3 regions of the Streptomyces sp. NPDC088097 genome follow, and region 1 is predicted to be linked to each of the others. Evidence: riboswitches for the same ligand, from Rfam matches in the RefSeq annotation. Region 1 holds a riboswitch; each other region holds the start of a gene.

Region 1 (4,670 bases):
CCGCCCAGATTTCGATAGCGCATGGTCATGCGGCCGCACTCTAGGAGTTGGAGCGCACTCCATGGCAAGGACAACGGCGTTGCTCCCGGCCGGCGGAGATCCGCCGACCGGGAGCAGCGCTCCCCCCGTCGAACCGCGTCAGTCCGCCAGCGGCAGGTAGACGCGGTTGCCCGATGCGGCGAACTCGGCGGACTTCTCCGCCATGCCCGCCTGGATCTCGTCGGCCTTCAGGTCGCCACCGTGCTCACGGCGAATGTCCTGGGAGATCTTCATGGAGCAGAACTTGGGACCGCACATCGAGCAGAAGTGCGCGGTCTTGGCCGGCTCGGCAGGAAGGGTCTCGTCGTGGAACGAGCGCGCCGTGTCGGGGTCGAGGGCCAGGTTGAACTGGTCCTCCCAGCGGAACTCGAAGCGGGCGTCCGACAGGGCGTCGTCCCACTCCTGGGCGCCGGGGTGCCCCTTGGCCAGGTCGGCCGCGTGCGCGGAGATCTTGTAGGTGATGACGCCGGTCTTCACGTCGTCCCGGTTGGGCAGGCCCAGGTGCTCCTTGGGCGTGACGTAGCAGAGCATCGCGGTGCCCCACCAGGCGATCATCGCGGCGCCGATGCCCGAGGTGATGTGGTCGTAGGCGGGCGCGATGTCCGTGGTCAGCGGGCCGAGCGTGTAGAACGGCGCCTCCTCGCAGATCTCCTGCTGGAGGTCGATGTTCTCCTTGATCTTGTGCATCGGGACGTGGCCCGGGCCCTCGATCATCGTCTGGACGTTGTGGCGCTTGGCGATCGTGTTCAGCTCGCCCAGCGTCTTCAACTCCGCGAACTGGGCCGCGTCGTTGGCGTCCGCGATGGAGCCGGGGCGCAGGCCGTCCCCGAGGGAGTAGGTGACGTCGTAGGCCGCGAGGACCTCGCAGAGCTCCTCGAAGTTCGTGTAGAGGAAGTTCTCCTTGTGGTGCGCGAGGCACCAGGCGGCCATGATCGAGCCGCCGCGCGAGACGATGCCGGTCTTGCGGCGGGCGGTCAGCGGGACGTAGGGCAGCAGCACGCCGGCGTGGACCGTCATGTAGTCGACGCCCTGCTCGGCCTGCTCGATGACCGTGTCCTTGTAGATCTCCCAGGTCAGGTCCTCGGCACGGCCGTCGACCTTCTCCAGCGCCTGGTAGAGCGGCACGGTGCCGATCGGGACGGGGGAGTTGCGCAGCACCCACTCACGGGTGGTGTGGATGTTGCGACCGGTCGACAGGTCCATGACCGTGTCGGCGCCCCACTTGGTCGCCCAGGTCATCTTGTCGACCTCCTCCTCGATGGAGGAGGTGACCGCGGAGTTGCCGATGTTGGCGTTGACCTTCACCAGGAACCGCTTGCCGATGATCATCGGCTCGATCTCGGGGTGGTTCACGTTGGCCGGGAGGACCGCCCGACCTGCGGCGATCTCCTCCCGGACGACCTCGGGAGAGACGTTCTCGCGGATCGCGACGTACTCCATCTCCGGGGTGATCTCGCCCCGGCGGGCGTACGCGAGCTGCGTGACGGCGACGCCGTCACGGCCCCTGCGGGGCTGACGGGGGCGGCCCGGGAAGACCGCGTCGAGGTTCTTGAGGCCACCGCGCGGCGAGGTGTGCTTGATGCCGTCGTCCTCGGGGCGTGCGGGGCGACCCGCGTACTCCTCGGTGTCCCCGCGGCTGATGATCCAGTTTTCGCGCAGCGGCGCCAGGCCGCGGCGCACGTCGGTCTCGATCTGCGGGTCGGTGTACGGACCGGACGTGTCGTAGAGCGTCACGTCCTTGCCGTTGGTGAGGTGGACCTGGCGGACCGGCACCCGGAGGTCCGGGCGGGAGCCCGCCAGGTACCCCTTGTGCCAGCCGGGCTGGCGCTCGGTCTGGCCGTCGGCTTCCTGGCTGACGGCAGGCGTGCGTGCGTCCTGAATGGTCATGAGACCTGATCTCCCTACGCCGGCATTACCCGGTAACAGGTTCGGCGGTCGACGCAGCCTCTTCCCGAGCGCATTTTCATGCGCGTACGGTGATCAGCGTCCTCTCAGCCCGGTGCTCCGAGCTCCCGCGTTGTGCAAAGGTGCCCCCACGCTAGCGTCATCTGTGGCGTGCTGAACAGTGGGCCCCCTCATCTCTTGCGATGATCTGCCGGTGACGTCCTCGCCGCAGCCCCCCCACCACCCCACCGAACCCATGGGCCACACCGGCCACGAGCACGCGTCCCACGGACACGAGACCGACTCCTCGCACGGCTCTTCCCATGGCTCCTCCCACGGGTCTTCCCGGCCCGCGTCCCACGATCACGCGCCCGGTCACTCCCACGGCCACGGTCATGGCCACGGCCCGGCGGCCCCGGTCTCCAAGCACCTGCGCAAGGTCATCGCCGCGGTGCTGATCCCCTTCGCCGTCGCCGTCTTCGTCGGCATGGCCGTGCTCTGGCCCGGAGGCGCCCCCGACCACGAGCGGACCGGCGTCGGCTTCGACCGCCAGACCCAGCAGGCCTCGGTGGTCGCCTTGGCAAAGGTCGACTGCAAATCCGTCAACGCCTCGCAGGTACCGCCCACCGGCGACACCTCCACCCCCGAGGGCCGGGAGGCGCAGGCCGCGCAGACCGGCGCGTGCAAGAAGGCCACCGTCGAGGTGACCAGCGGGCCGGACAAGGGGCGCGCCTTCTTCGAGATCGTCCAGCCGGGCGCGCCACGGCAGTTGGAGAAGGGCCAGGAGGTGGTGGTCGCGTACGCGCCCGACGCCCCCCGCGACCTCCAGTACTCCGTGATCGACGTGCACCGGAAGCTGCCGATGGCCCTGCTGGCGGCCATCTTCGCCATCGCGGTCGTCGTGGTCGGCCGGATCCGCGGGCTCTTCGCTCTCATCGCCCTCGTGGTCAGCTTCGGAGTGCTGACCCTCTTCATCCTCCCCGCGATCCTCCAGGGCTCGAACCCCCTCCTGGTCGCGGTGATCGGGGCCAGCGCGATCATGCTGATCGCGCTCTACATGTGCCACGGCCTGACCGCCCGCACCTCGGTCGCGGTCCTCGGCACCCTGGCCTCATTGCTGCTGATCGGACTGCTGGGCTCGCTGTTCATCGACTGGGCGTTCCTGAGCGGCAACACGGACGACAACACCGGGCTGATCCACGGGCTCTACCCGGAGATCGACATGAGCGGTTTGCTGCTCGCGGGCGTGATCATCGGCTCGCTCGGCGTCCTGGACGACGTCACCGTCACCCAGACCTCGGCTGTGTGGGAACTGCACCAGGCGGACCCGGACATGGGCCCGCGCGCCCTGTACCGGGCGGCCATCCGCATCGGCCGGGACCACATCGCCTCAGTGGTCAACACCCTGGTACTGGCCTACGCGGGCGCCGCGCTCCCGCTGCTCCTGCTGTTCTCCATCGCGAACAGCAGCATGGGTTCGGTGGCCAACAGCGAGCTGGTCGCGGAGGAGATCGTACGGACCCTCGTGGGCTCGATCGGGCTCGTGGCCTCGGTCCCCATGACCACCGCGCTGGCCGCCCTGGTCGTGTCCGCCGACCGACCCGGATCCGTTGCCGCCGTACCGGCCCAGGGTCCGGCCCGCGGCGGTCGGGGCCGACGGCGCAAGCGCTGACGGCGGGCCGCCGCGGCGGCGGTCCATCGGTCCCACCGGGGCGGCGCCCCGTCAGCCCGCGTTCTGCTCGTTCTGGTGGGCTTCGGCGAGGATCTTGCCCAGCGCCTCGTCCAAGTGCTCCTCGAAGTCACCCAGGTTGCGCTCCTGGCCGAGCGGGACGATCCGGTCGGTGCGGTCGAGGAACGCGACGAGCGGCGCCGCCCCGGCGCGGAACAACGCGCGGTCGCCGCCGACCTGGAGACGGATGTGGACGTCGCACAGCTCGTCCGGATCGGTGGGGGCGATGTGTACGTCCCCGTCGCCACAGGGCTTGTTGATGCCGTCGAGGAGCAGCTCCCGACCGAACGCCCAGGTGACGGGCGCGTCTCCGGGAAGGTGGAACGTCAGGCGCACCGCATAGGGATCACGGGCGTCGTACCGGAGTTCCACCGGGATCCGGAACGACAGCTCCTCGGAAACGAGGAAGCTCATCATGACCTCTGCCTGTACCGACTCGCGCATTGCCTACCCCGCTGTAGTGGAAGTGGCCAGGAATGATCCCCGGGGGCCATCTTGACAAGAGTGGTGGAAGCGCGGGGAGATCACAAGGAGTGAGTTTTCAGATACTGATAGAGAACGAGAGGGTGCTCAGCAGCGCGCCTACTTCACTCCGTAGTCGATCGACTACGGAGGGCAACCGATTCTCGTGGTGCACAGGGAGAGAAATGGCCATGGTCGCGGCGGTGTCCCCAGCCGTGATCGGGATGGCCGCGCACACCGTTCCCAGGGCGTACTCCTGCCGCTCCGTCACGGGTTGCATCCGCTCCAGACAGGCCATGCGCTGCTCCAGGGACCGTTTGTCCCGCACGGTGTACGGCGTGATGGCCTCGACCGGGTGACGGTCGTAGTGGTCCTCGCGCGTCTTCTCGTCGAGCTGTCCGAGCAGGCACTGCCCGATGGCGTGCGCGTGCCCGGTCGCCCGGAAGTCTGCCCACTCCTCGCAGGCGGGATGGGTCGGGGTGTCGGAAACTCCGACGACCTCGATCTCACCCTCTCGGTACACCGCGAAGTAGACGGGGGCCCCGATCGCGTCGCG
Region 2 (4,670 bases), on a different contig from region 1:
GGCGAGCGGCACGGCCATCAGGGCCAACCTGACGGCCGTGGCGCGCCCGCTCTCCTTCGGGGTGGTGTCGCGCACTACTTCACGACGAGCGGGGACCATGCCTTGACCCACTGCTCACGGTTCTTCGCGATGGTGTCGGGAGCGACCGTCTCCGGCTTCTCGATGACCACGCCGTGCTTCGTGAAGAGTTCCGGCAGCTTCGCGTCCTTCAGGACCGGGTTCACGAACATCTGGAGCGGCATGTCCTCCTGGAACTTCTTGCTCACCAGGAAGTCGAGCAGCGCCTTGCCGCCCTCCTCGTTCTTCGCGCCCTTGAGCAGGCCCGCGAACTCGACCTGGCGGAAGCAGGTCCCGGTGGAGACGCCCGTGGGGGCCTCGGCCGGCTGCGGCTCGCCGTAGAGGACCTCGACCGGCGGGCTGGAGGCGTAGGAGACGACCAGCGGGCGGTCGCCCTTGGCCTTCTTGCCGCCGGCGGAGCCGGAGAAGCGCTCGTTGTAGGCCTGCTCCCAGCCGTCGACGACCTCGACGCCGTTGGCCTTGAGCTTGGTCCAGTAGTCCTTCCAACCGTCCTCGCCGTACTTGCCGACGGAGGCGAGGAGGAAACCGAGGCCGGGCGAGGAGGTCGCCGCGTTCTCGGTGACGAGGAGGTTCTTGTACTCGGGCTTCAGCAGGTCGTCCAGCGTCTGCGGCGGGGCCAGCTTCTTGTCGGCGAAGTAGGCCTTGTCGTAGTTGACGCAGATGTCACCGGAGTCGATCGGGGTGACCCGGTGCTCCTTGTCGAGGACGTACTCGGGCTTGACGTCGGCCAGGCCCTTGGCCTCGTACGGGGTGAAGATCCCGTTGTCGAGGGCCCGCGAGAGCAGGGTGTTGTCCACGCCGAAGAAGACGTCGCCGCGCGGGGAGCCCTTGGTGAGGATCTCCTGGTTGAGCGCGGCGCCGGCGTCCCCGGACTTCAGCACCTTGACCGTGTAGCCGCTCTGCTTCTCGAAGTCCTTGAGGACCGCGTCGGTCACGTTGAAGGAGTCGTGCGAGACCAGCGTGATCGTCTTCGACTTCGGGGCGTCACTCGCCCCGGCCGCCTTGTCCTTGGCGTCCGTGCCGCCACATGCGCCGAGCGTGGTGACGCCGAGCGCGGCCGCGAGCACGGCGCCCGCGATCTTCTTGGTGGTGCTCACTGGTGAATTCCTCCTGGGATGACCAGGAGAAGACGCGGCCCCGCCCGGCGCTCTGTGGGAGCGGACGCCGGGCAGGGCGCAACAGCTTGAGTGAATGACCGAACTTCCTACCCCGAATGACCGGGGCGAGGTTCAGAGGGTCTGCGGTGACGGACCGCACTCTCAGCGCTGTGGCGCTCCCCTGTCGGAATATGAAATTGGTTCGGCCACAGGGTACCCCGTGGCCGAATGCGATCGGTCTTGACCGAAAGTCCGAGATCAGCGCCGGTGGCCCAGGTCGTCCCGTCCGGGTCTTGGCGGGCCCGGCTCACCCACCAAGATCCGAAAGAGACGGCCTAGCGCTCCGAGGCGGCGAGCTGGCCGCACGCCCCGTCGATCTCCTGGCCGCGGGTGTCGCGGACGGTGACCGGCACGCCGTGCCGGGCGATGGCCTCGACGAAGGCCTTCTCGTCCTCCGGGCGCGAGGCCGTCCACTTGGAGCCGGGCGTCGGGTTCAGCGGGATCAGGTTGACGTGTACGCGCTTGCCCTTGAGCAGCCGGCCGAGGAGGTCGCCGCGCCAGGCCTGGTCGTTGATGTCGCGGATCAGGGCGTACTCGATGGAGATCCGTCGGCCGGACTTCTCCGCGTACTCCCAGGCCGCGTCCAGCACCTCGCGGACGTTCCAGCGGGTGTTCACCGGGACGAGGGTGTCGCGCAGCTCGTCGTCCGGGGCGTGCAGCGAGACGGCGAGGCGGCACTTGAAGCCCTCGTCGGCGAAGCGCAGCATGGCCGGGACCAGGCCGACCGTGGAGACGGTGATGCCGCGCTGCGACAGACCGAGGCCGTCGGGCTCCGGGTCGGTGAGCCGGCGGATGGAGCCGACCACGCGGTTGTAGTTGGCGAGCGGCTCGCCCATGCCCATGAAGACGATGTTGGACAGTCGCGCCGGACCGCCGGGGACCTCGCCGTCGCGCAGGGCGCGCATGCCGTCGACGATCTGGTGGACGATCTCGGCGGTGGAGAGGTTGCGGTCCAGACCCGCCTGGCCGGTGGCGCAGAAGGGGCAGTTCATGCCGCAGCCGGCCTGCGAGGAGATGCACATGGTCACCCGGTCCGGGTAGCGCATCAGCACGGACTCGACGAGCGTGCCGTCGTGCAGCTTCCACAGGGTCTTGCGGGTGGTGTCGTCGTCGCAGCTGATGTGCCGCACGACGTTCATCAGGTCCGGCAGCAGCTCCTGCTGGAGCTTCTCGCGCGAGGCCGCGGGGATGTCGGTCCACTGCGCCGGGTCGTGCGTGTAGCGGGCGAAGTAGTGCTGGGAGAGCTGCTTGGCCCGGAAGGGCTTCTCACCGATCGCGGCCACCGCCTCGCGGCGCTCGGCCGGGGTCATGTCGGCGAGGTGCCGGGGCGGCTTCTTGGCTCCGCGAGGGGCGACGAAGGTGAGCTCTCCCGGAACGGGGCGGGCCATGGCAGGTACTCCTTGTAAGACGAAAGGCGCGCCGCAGAAGCAGCGCGCCTTTCAAGAGTAACCGCCCGGCGTCTTACGGCGCCTTCCCGCAGGTCAGCCGGTGCCCACGAAGGCCGCCAGCAGCAGCCAGACCACCGGAGCGGTCGGCAGCAGCGAGTCGAGCCGGTCCATGATGCCGCCGTGGCCCGGGAGCAGGGTGCCCATGTCCTTGATGCCGAGGTCCCGCTTGATCATCGACTCGCCCAGGTCGCCCAGGGTGGCGCTGACGGCGACGGCGAGGCCCAGCAGGAGTCCCTGCCACCAGGCGCCCCCGTCGATCAGGAACTCCATGCACAGCGCGCCGGCCACCATCGCGAAGGCCACCGCCCCGAGGAGCCCCTCGCGGGTCTTGCCGGGGCTGATGCGCGGCGCGAGCTTGGTCTTGCCGAAGCGCCAGCCCACCGCGTAGGCCCCCGTGTCGCTGACCACGGTCAGCGCCAGGAAGGTCGTGACCCGCTGGGGGCCGTCGTCGGCGGTGAGCAGCATCGCGACGAACGTGGCCAGGAACGGCACGTAGAACGCCGCGAAGACGCCCGCGGTGACGTCCTTGAGGTAGTCCTCGGGCGGCTCCGTCATCCGCCACACGAGGACGGCGAGCGCGGTGAGCGCCATGGCGACCCAGGCGCCCTCGGCGCCCCGGACGTAGCCGGCGATGACCATCGCCGCGCCGCCGACCGCGAGCGGTACCAGCGGCGCCTTGATGCCCTTCTTCTCCTGGAGCCGGGAGGTCAGCTCCCACAGGCCCACGACGACGGCGACGACGACCACGCCGACGAAGACGGCCTTGACGACGAAGAGCGAGGCGAAGATCACCGCTCCGAGGCCGACACCGACCCCTATGGCGGCACGCAGATCCCGCCCCGCGCGCTTCTTCTGCGGCGGGGGCGACGCGTCCTGCGGGGCCTGTGAGGGCGGAGGGCTGGGCATGGGCTCCTGCGGCGGCGTCTCGGCGCGGAAGGGGGGACCGCCGACCACGGCGGCCCCCCGATCGCGTGCTTCCCGGTCGTCGAAGTCACGGCCGGCGGCATCGGTCACGATGGGCATGGGCCGAGTGTGCGGGCCCACCAGCGCATCGTATGCGGGACCCGCCGCTGCCGGCTCCGTGGCCCAGGGAGAGTCGTTCATCAGACCTCGAGGAGCTCGGCTTCCTTGTGCTTGAGCAGCTCGTCCACCTGCGCGACGTACTTCGCGGTGGTGTCGTCGAGCTCCTTCTCGGCGCGACGCACCTCGTCCTCGCCGGCTTCCTTGTCCTTGACGAGCTTGTCGAGGGCGTCCTTCGCCTTGCGGCGGACGGCGCGGATGGAAACCTTGGAGTCCTCGGCCTTGGTGCGCGCGACCTTGATGTACTCCTTGCGGCGGTCCTGCGTCAGCTCGGGGAAGGTCACCCGGATGATGCGGCCGTCGTTGCTCGGGTTGACACCGAGGTCGGAGTCGCGGATGGCCTGCTCGATGTTGCGCAGGGCCGAGGAGTCGAACGGCGTCACGATCGCCATGCGCGGCTCGGGCACCGCGAAGGACGCGAGCTGGTTGATGGGCGTGATGGCACCGTAGTAGTCGGCGACGATCTTGTTGAACATCGCCGGGTGCGCACGACCCGTGCGAATCGCGCCGAAGTCTTCCTTGGCGACGATGACGGCCTTCTCCATCTTCTCCTCGGCCTCGAGGAGGATTTCTTCGATCACCACGTGCTCCTGCATGTCAGATGTGGATGGTTCAGGCGGGCGGGGCGGCCCGGGCCGCCCTGACCGGGCCCCGCGGGGGCCCGGTCGGCGGGGCTCAGACCCGGGTTCCCTGGGCACTCACGAGCGTGCCGATCTTCTCACCCTTGACGGCGCGCGCGATATTGCCCTCGGCGAGCAGTTCGAAGACGAGGATCGGCAGCTGGTTGTCGCGGCACAGCGTGATGGCCGTGGCGTCGGCGACCTTGAGGTCCCGGGACAGCACCTCGCTGTACTCCAGCGCGTCGAACTTCACCGCGTCCGGGTTGGTCTTCGGGTCGGAGTCGTAG
Region 3 (4,670 bases), on a different contig from region 1:
GGAAGCGGTACCAGAGGCCATACGGGCAGGTTAGACGCGGCGCTGCGGACACCGAAGCCGCGTCCACCCATTGGACGCGTTTTTGGACACTATGCCAGGCGGGCGCGGATCTTCTCGGAGAGTTCGGCGGCGGCGGCCCTCGGGTCGGAGGCCTCGGTGATCGCGCGGACCACCACCACACGGGTGGCTCCGGCGTCGAGGACCTCGTCGAGGTTGCCGAGGTCGATGCCGCCGATGGCGAACCAGGGCCGGTCCTGGGCGAGGGAGGCCGCGTGGCGCACGAGGTCGAGTCCGGGGGCGTACCGGCCGGGCTTGGTGGGGGTGGGCCAGCAGGGGCCGGTGCAGAAGTAGTCCACTCCGGGCTCGGCGGCGGCGGCGTCGACCTCTGCCTCGGAGTGGCAGGAGCGGCCGATGAGCACGCCGGGGGCCAGGATCGCGCGGGCGGCGGGGACGGGGATGTCGCCCTGACCGAGGTGGAGGACGTCGGAGCCGATGGCGTGCGCGACATCGGCGCGGTCGTTCACGGCGAGGAGCCTGCCGTGGCGGCGGGCGGCCTCGGCGAAGACCGCGAGGTGTTCGAGTTCCTCGGCGGCTTCCATGCCCTTGTCGCGGAGCTGGACGACGTCGACCCCGCCGGACAGGGCCGCGTCCAGGAACTCGGGGAGGTCGCCCTGCCGCTTGCGCGCGTCCGTGCACAGGTAGAGCCGGGCGTCGGACAGCTGCTGCATGGGTGTACCCCCCGTGGTGGTGGCGTACGGGGCCGACGCGCGCGCGTCGGCCCCGTACGCCTGTGGATCAGCCGGTCAGAGGGCGAGCGCCTGAGCGCGACGCTTCACCTCCGTGCCGCGATTCTCGCTCAGCGCCTGAGCGGGGGTTCCGGGCAGGGTCGGGTCCGGCGTGAACATCCACTCCAGGATCTCCGCGTCGGAGAAGCCGTCGTCGCGCAGGACGGTCAGCAGTCCGACGAGACCCTTGACGATCTTGTCGCCGTCGAGGAAGGGGGCGGGCACCTGGAGGGAGCGGTTCTCGCCGCGGCGCACGGCGAGCAGCTGACCTTCCTTGACCAGCTGGCGGACCCGGGTCACTTCGATGTCGAGCATCTCCGCGATGTCGGGGAGGTACAGCCAGGCGGGGACAAGGGCATCGATCTTTGCGTCAATCTCGGTCACGGGGACAAGCCTGCCATCTCGGGCCGAGACCCGGTACCTGGCCCCGTCCGTCCGGGTCGGGGCCGGGCGCCGGGCGGGTCAGGCGAGGGCGGATTTCAGCGCGACGGCCGGGTCGGCGACCTTCGCGGGGTCGAGGGGCGCGGCCGACTCGATGAGCCTGCGGCCCTGGGCGATGTCCCGGGGCCGACCCACGGCGAGGACGCCGACCAGGGCCCCCTCGCGCAGCCAGCACACCGACCAGGCGGCCCCGCCCGGGTCGCCGCGCCCGATCAGGGTGTCGGCGCCGCCGTGGTGGCCGGCGTACTGCACGAAGCGGCCGAACTGCTCGGACCAGAAGTAGGGCACCGGGTCGTAGGGCGGTACGGGCTCCCCCGTCGGGCCGGCGAGGATGTTCGCGGCGACGGTGCGGGGGCCCTGGAGGGCGTTGTCCCAGTGGTGGACCAACAGGCGGGCGCCGTAGCGGGCCGAGGGGAAGGAGGCGCAGTCGCCGACCGCGTACACCCCGGGCAGGGAGGTGCGCAGGTGCGCGTCGGCGGTGACGGAGCCGTCCGGGCCGCGCTCGATCCCGGTGCCGGCGAGCCAGCCCGTGGCGGGGCGGGCGCCGATGCCGACGACCACCGCGCCGGCCTCCAGCTCGCGGCCGTCCTCCAGCCGGACCCGGCCCTCCTCGACGCCGGCCACCCTGGCGCCGGTGAGCAGGGTGGCGCCGGCCTCGGCGTACCAGCGGGCCATGGGGGCGGCGACCTCGGCGGGCAGGGCTCCGGCGAGGACCCGGTCGGCGGCCTCGACCACGGTCACGGCGCAGCCGGCCTCGCGGGCGGCCGTGGCGAACTCGGCGCCGATCCAGCCGGCGCCGACGACCACGACGGCCGGGGCGGCGGCCAGGACGGGGCGCAGCCGGGCGGCGTCGTCGAGGGTGCGCAGGAGGTGGACCCCCGGGACGGACTCGGTGCCGGGGAGGGTCAGCGGTTCGGCGCCGGTGGCCAGGACGAGGACCTCGTAGGGGACCGGTCCGACCTCGGTGTCCAGCTCGCGCTCCCCCGGGCACAGTCCGGTGACCTCGACGCCGAGGCGCAGGTCGATGTCCAGGCCCTCGAAGTCCACGTCGAAGGCGGAGTCCTCGGCCTTGCCGAGCAGCACCGCCTTGGACAGCGGGGGTCGGTCGTAGGGCTGGTGGGGTTCGGCTCCCAGCAGGGTGACGGGGCCGGTGAACCCCTGTTCGCGCAGGGCCACCGCGGTCTGTACCCCGGCCATTCCGGCGCCGACGATCACAACGCCGGGCTTCGTCTGTTCCGTCTGCTCGCTCACCCGGCCCACCCTATTGAACTGACGGCCCGTCAGGAACAGGGGGCGGGGAGGCAGCCTTACCCGCCGTCGCCCCCGGGGTTAGTCTGGCCACCGTACCTATCGCGGGAGTCCGGGCGCACCGGGCTGAGAGGGAGGCTGGCCGGCCTCCGACCGTACGAACCTGATCCGGGTCATGCCGGCGAAGGGAGGGGCTGGACGCCCATGCACTCATCTCGAACATCCGGGACGGCTCGCACGTCCGGGACGGCTCGCACGCCCGAAGGACCCGGCACAGGATCCGGCACGTCCGGGCCGTCCCGCAAGGGGTCCGACGTCCTCGTCATCGGGGGTGGCCTGATCGGCCTGGTCACCGCCTGGCGGGCGGCCCGCCGCGGACTGCGCACCACCCTGGCCGACCCGGACCCCGGCGGCGGCGCCGCCCGGGTCGCGGCCGGCATGTTGGCCGCCGTCACCGAGCTGCACTACGGCGAGGAGACCCTCCTCGGGCTCAACGTGGCCTCCGCCGCCCGCTACCCGCAATTCGCCGCCGAGCTGGCGGAGGCCTCCGGCGGCCTGGACATCGGCTACCGGGCCTGCGGCACCCTCGCCGTGGCCCTCGACGCCGACGACCGCCTCCACCTGCGGGAACTCCACGCCCTCCAGCGCCGCTGCGGCCTGGAGTCGGAGTGGCTCACCGGACGCGAGTGCCGCCGCCTGGAGCCGATGCTGGCCCCCGGCGTACGCGGCGGGCTGCGCGTCGACGGCGACCACCAGGTGGACCCCCGCCGGCTCGCGGCGGCGTTGCTGGCCGCCTGCGAACGGGCCGGGGTCACCGTGCACCGGGCGAGGGCCGAGCGGTTGCTGACCGGGGCCGACCGCGCGCTGGGCGCCGTACTGGAGGACGGTACGGAGCTGCGCGCCGACCAGACCGTCCTCGCGGCCGGCTCGCTCAGCGGGCGCCTGGCCGGGGTGCCGCCCGAGGTGGAGGTGCCGGTGCGGCCGGTGAAGGGACAGGTCCTGCGGCTGACGGTGCCGGCGGCGTACGCGCCGTTCCTGTCGCGGACCGTACGGGCCGTCGTGCGCGGCAGCCACGTCTACCTGGTGCCGCGCGAGAACGGCGAACTCGTCGTCGGCGCCACCAGCGAGGAACTCGGCTGGGACACCACGGTCACGGCGGGCGGGGTCTACGAACTGCTGCGCGACGCCCACGAGCTGGTCCCCGGGATCACCGAACTCCCGCTGACCGAAACCCTCGCGGGCCTGCGCCCGGGCTCCCCCGACAACGCCCCGCTGCTCGGCCCGACCGAGCTGCCGGGCCTGCACCTGGCCACGGGCCACTACCGCAACGGGGTGCTACTGACCCCGCTCACCGGCGACGTCATGGCGGAGCTCCTCGCGACCGGCGTCGTGCCGGAGGTCGCCCGCCCCTTCACCCCGCGCCGCTTCTCCACCACCCGCACGCGTCAGGAGTCCCTCGTATGACCATCTCCGTCAACGGCGAGCCGCGCGAGATCGCGGCCGGCACCACCCTCGACGCGGTGGTCGCCTCCCTGAGCGCGGCCCCGTCCGGCGTGGCCGCGGCCCTCAACGAGACCGTCGTCCCGCGCGGGCAGTGGTCCCGCACCCCGGTGGGCGAGGGCGACCGCGTCGAGGTCCTCACCGCCGTGCAGGGGGGCTGAGCGCGATGGCCGACGACCTCTTCACCCTCGCCGGGAGGACCTTCTCCTCCCGGTTGATCATGGGCACGGGCGGGGCCCCGAGCCTGGACCTCCTGGAACGGGCCCTGATCGCCTCCGGCACCGAGCTGACCACGGTGGCCATGCGCCGCCTGGACCCGACGGTGCAGGGCTCGGTCCTGTCCGTCCTGGAGCGGCTCGGGATCGCGGTCCTGCCGAACACGGCGGGCTGCTTCACCGCGGGCGAGGCCGTGCTCACCGCCCGGCTGGCCCGGGAGGCACTGGGCACGGACTGGATCAAGCTGGAGGTGGTCGCCGACGAGCGCACCCTCCTGCCGGACGGGGTCGAGCTGCTGGACGCCGCCGAGGTCCTCGTCGACGAGGGCTTCACCGTGCTGCCCTACACGAACGACGACCCGGTGCTGGCGCGCAAGCTGGAGGACGTGGGCTGCGCGGCGATCATGCCGCTCGGCTCCCCTATCGGCTCGGGCATGGGCATCCGCAACCCGCACAACTTCGAGCTGATCACCGAACGGGC

Evidence for each region. A riboswitch is a leader RNA that binds a small molecule or an ion and turns the genes downstream of it on or off. The one in region 1 is predicted to bind thiamine pyrophosphate.
Region 2: another riboswitch for thiamine pyrophosphate. It lies ahead of ACIOD1_RS28100 (thiamine ABC transporter substrate binding subunit); the one in region 1 lies ahead of thiC (phosphomethylpyrimidine synthase ThiC).
Region 3: another riboswitch for thiamine pyrophosphate. It lies ahead of thiO (glycine oxidase ThiO); the one in region 1 lies ahead of thiC (phosphomethylpyrimidine synthase ThiC).

Annotation. Positions count from the first base shown of each region.
Region 1 covers NZ_JBIUTJ010000005.1:276,301-280,970, reverse strand. The annotation lists gene ACIOD1_RS18720 (aldo/keto reductase) at 1-23, opposite strand, end outside; gene thiC (phosphomethylpyrimidine synthase ThiC) at 139-1,926, opposite strand; TPP riboswitch at 1,921-2,065, opposite strand; gene ACIOD1_RS18710 (YibE/F family protein) at 2,105-3,595, shown strand; gene ACIOD1_RS18705 (SsgA family sporulation/cell division regulator) at 3,647-4,096, opposite strand; gene ACIOD1_RS18700 (IclR family transcriptional regulator) at 4,194-4,670, opposite strand, start outside.
Region 2 covers NZ_JBIUTJ010000013.1:79,905-84,574, reverse strand. The annotation lists gene ACIOD1_RS28105 (iron ABC transporter permease) at 1-18, opposite strand, end outside; gene ACIOD1_RS28100 (thiamine ABC transporter substrate binding subunit) at 75-1,175, opposite strand; TPP riboswitch at 1,262-1,368, opposite strand; gene rlmN (23S rRNA (adenine(2503)-C(2))-methyltransferase RlmN) at 1,511-2,623, opposite strand; gene ACIOD1_RS28090 (phosphatidate cytidylyltransferase) at 2,717-3,787, opposite strand; gene frr (ribosome recycling factor) at 3,787-4,344, opposite strand; gene pyrH (UMP kinase) at 4,439-4,670, opposite strand, start outside.
Region 3 covers NZ_JBIUTJ010000006.1:49,709-54,378, forward strand. The annotation lists gene metF (methylenetetrahydrofolate reductase [NAD(P)H]) at 1-21, opposite strand, end outside; gene thiE (thiamine phosphate synthase) at 90-728, opposite strand; gene ACIOD1_RS19765 (Rv2175c family DNA-binding protein) at 804-1,169, opposite strand; gene ACIOD1_RS19770 (NAD(P)/FAD-dependent oxidoreductase) at 1,248-2,477, opposite strand; TPP riboswitch at 2,569-2,681, shown strand; gene thiO (glycine oxidase ThiO) at 2,679-3,938, shown strand; gene thiS (sulfur carrier protein ThiS) at 3,935-4,135, shown strand; gene ACIOD1_RS19785 (thiazole synthase) at 4,141-4,670, shown strand, end outside.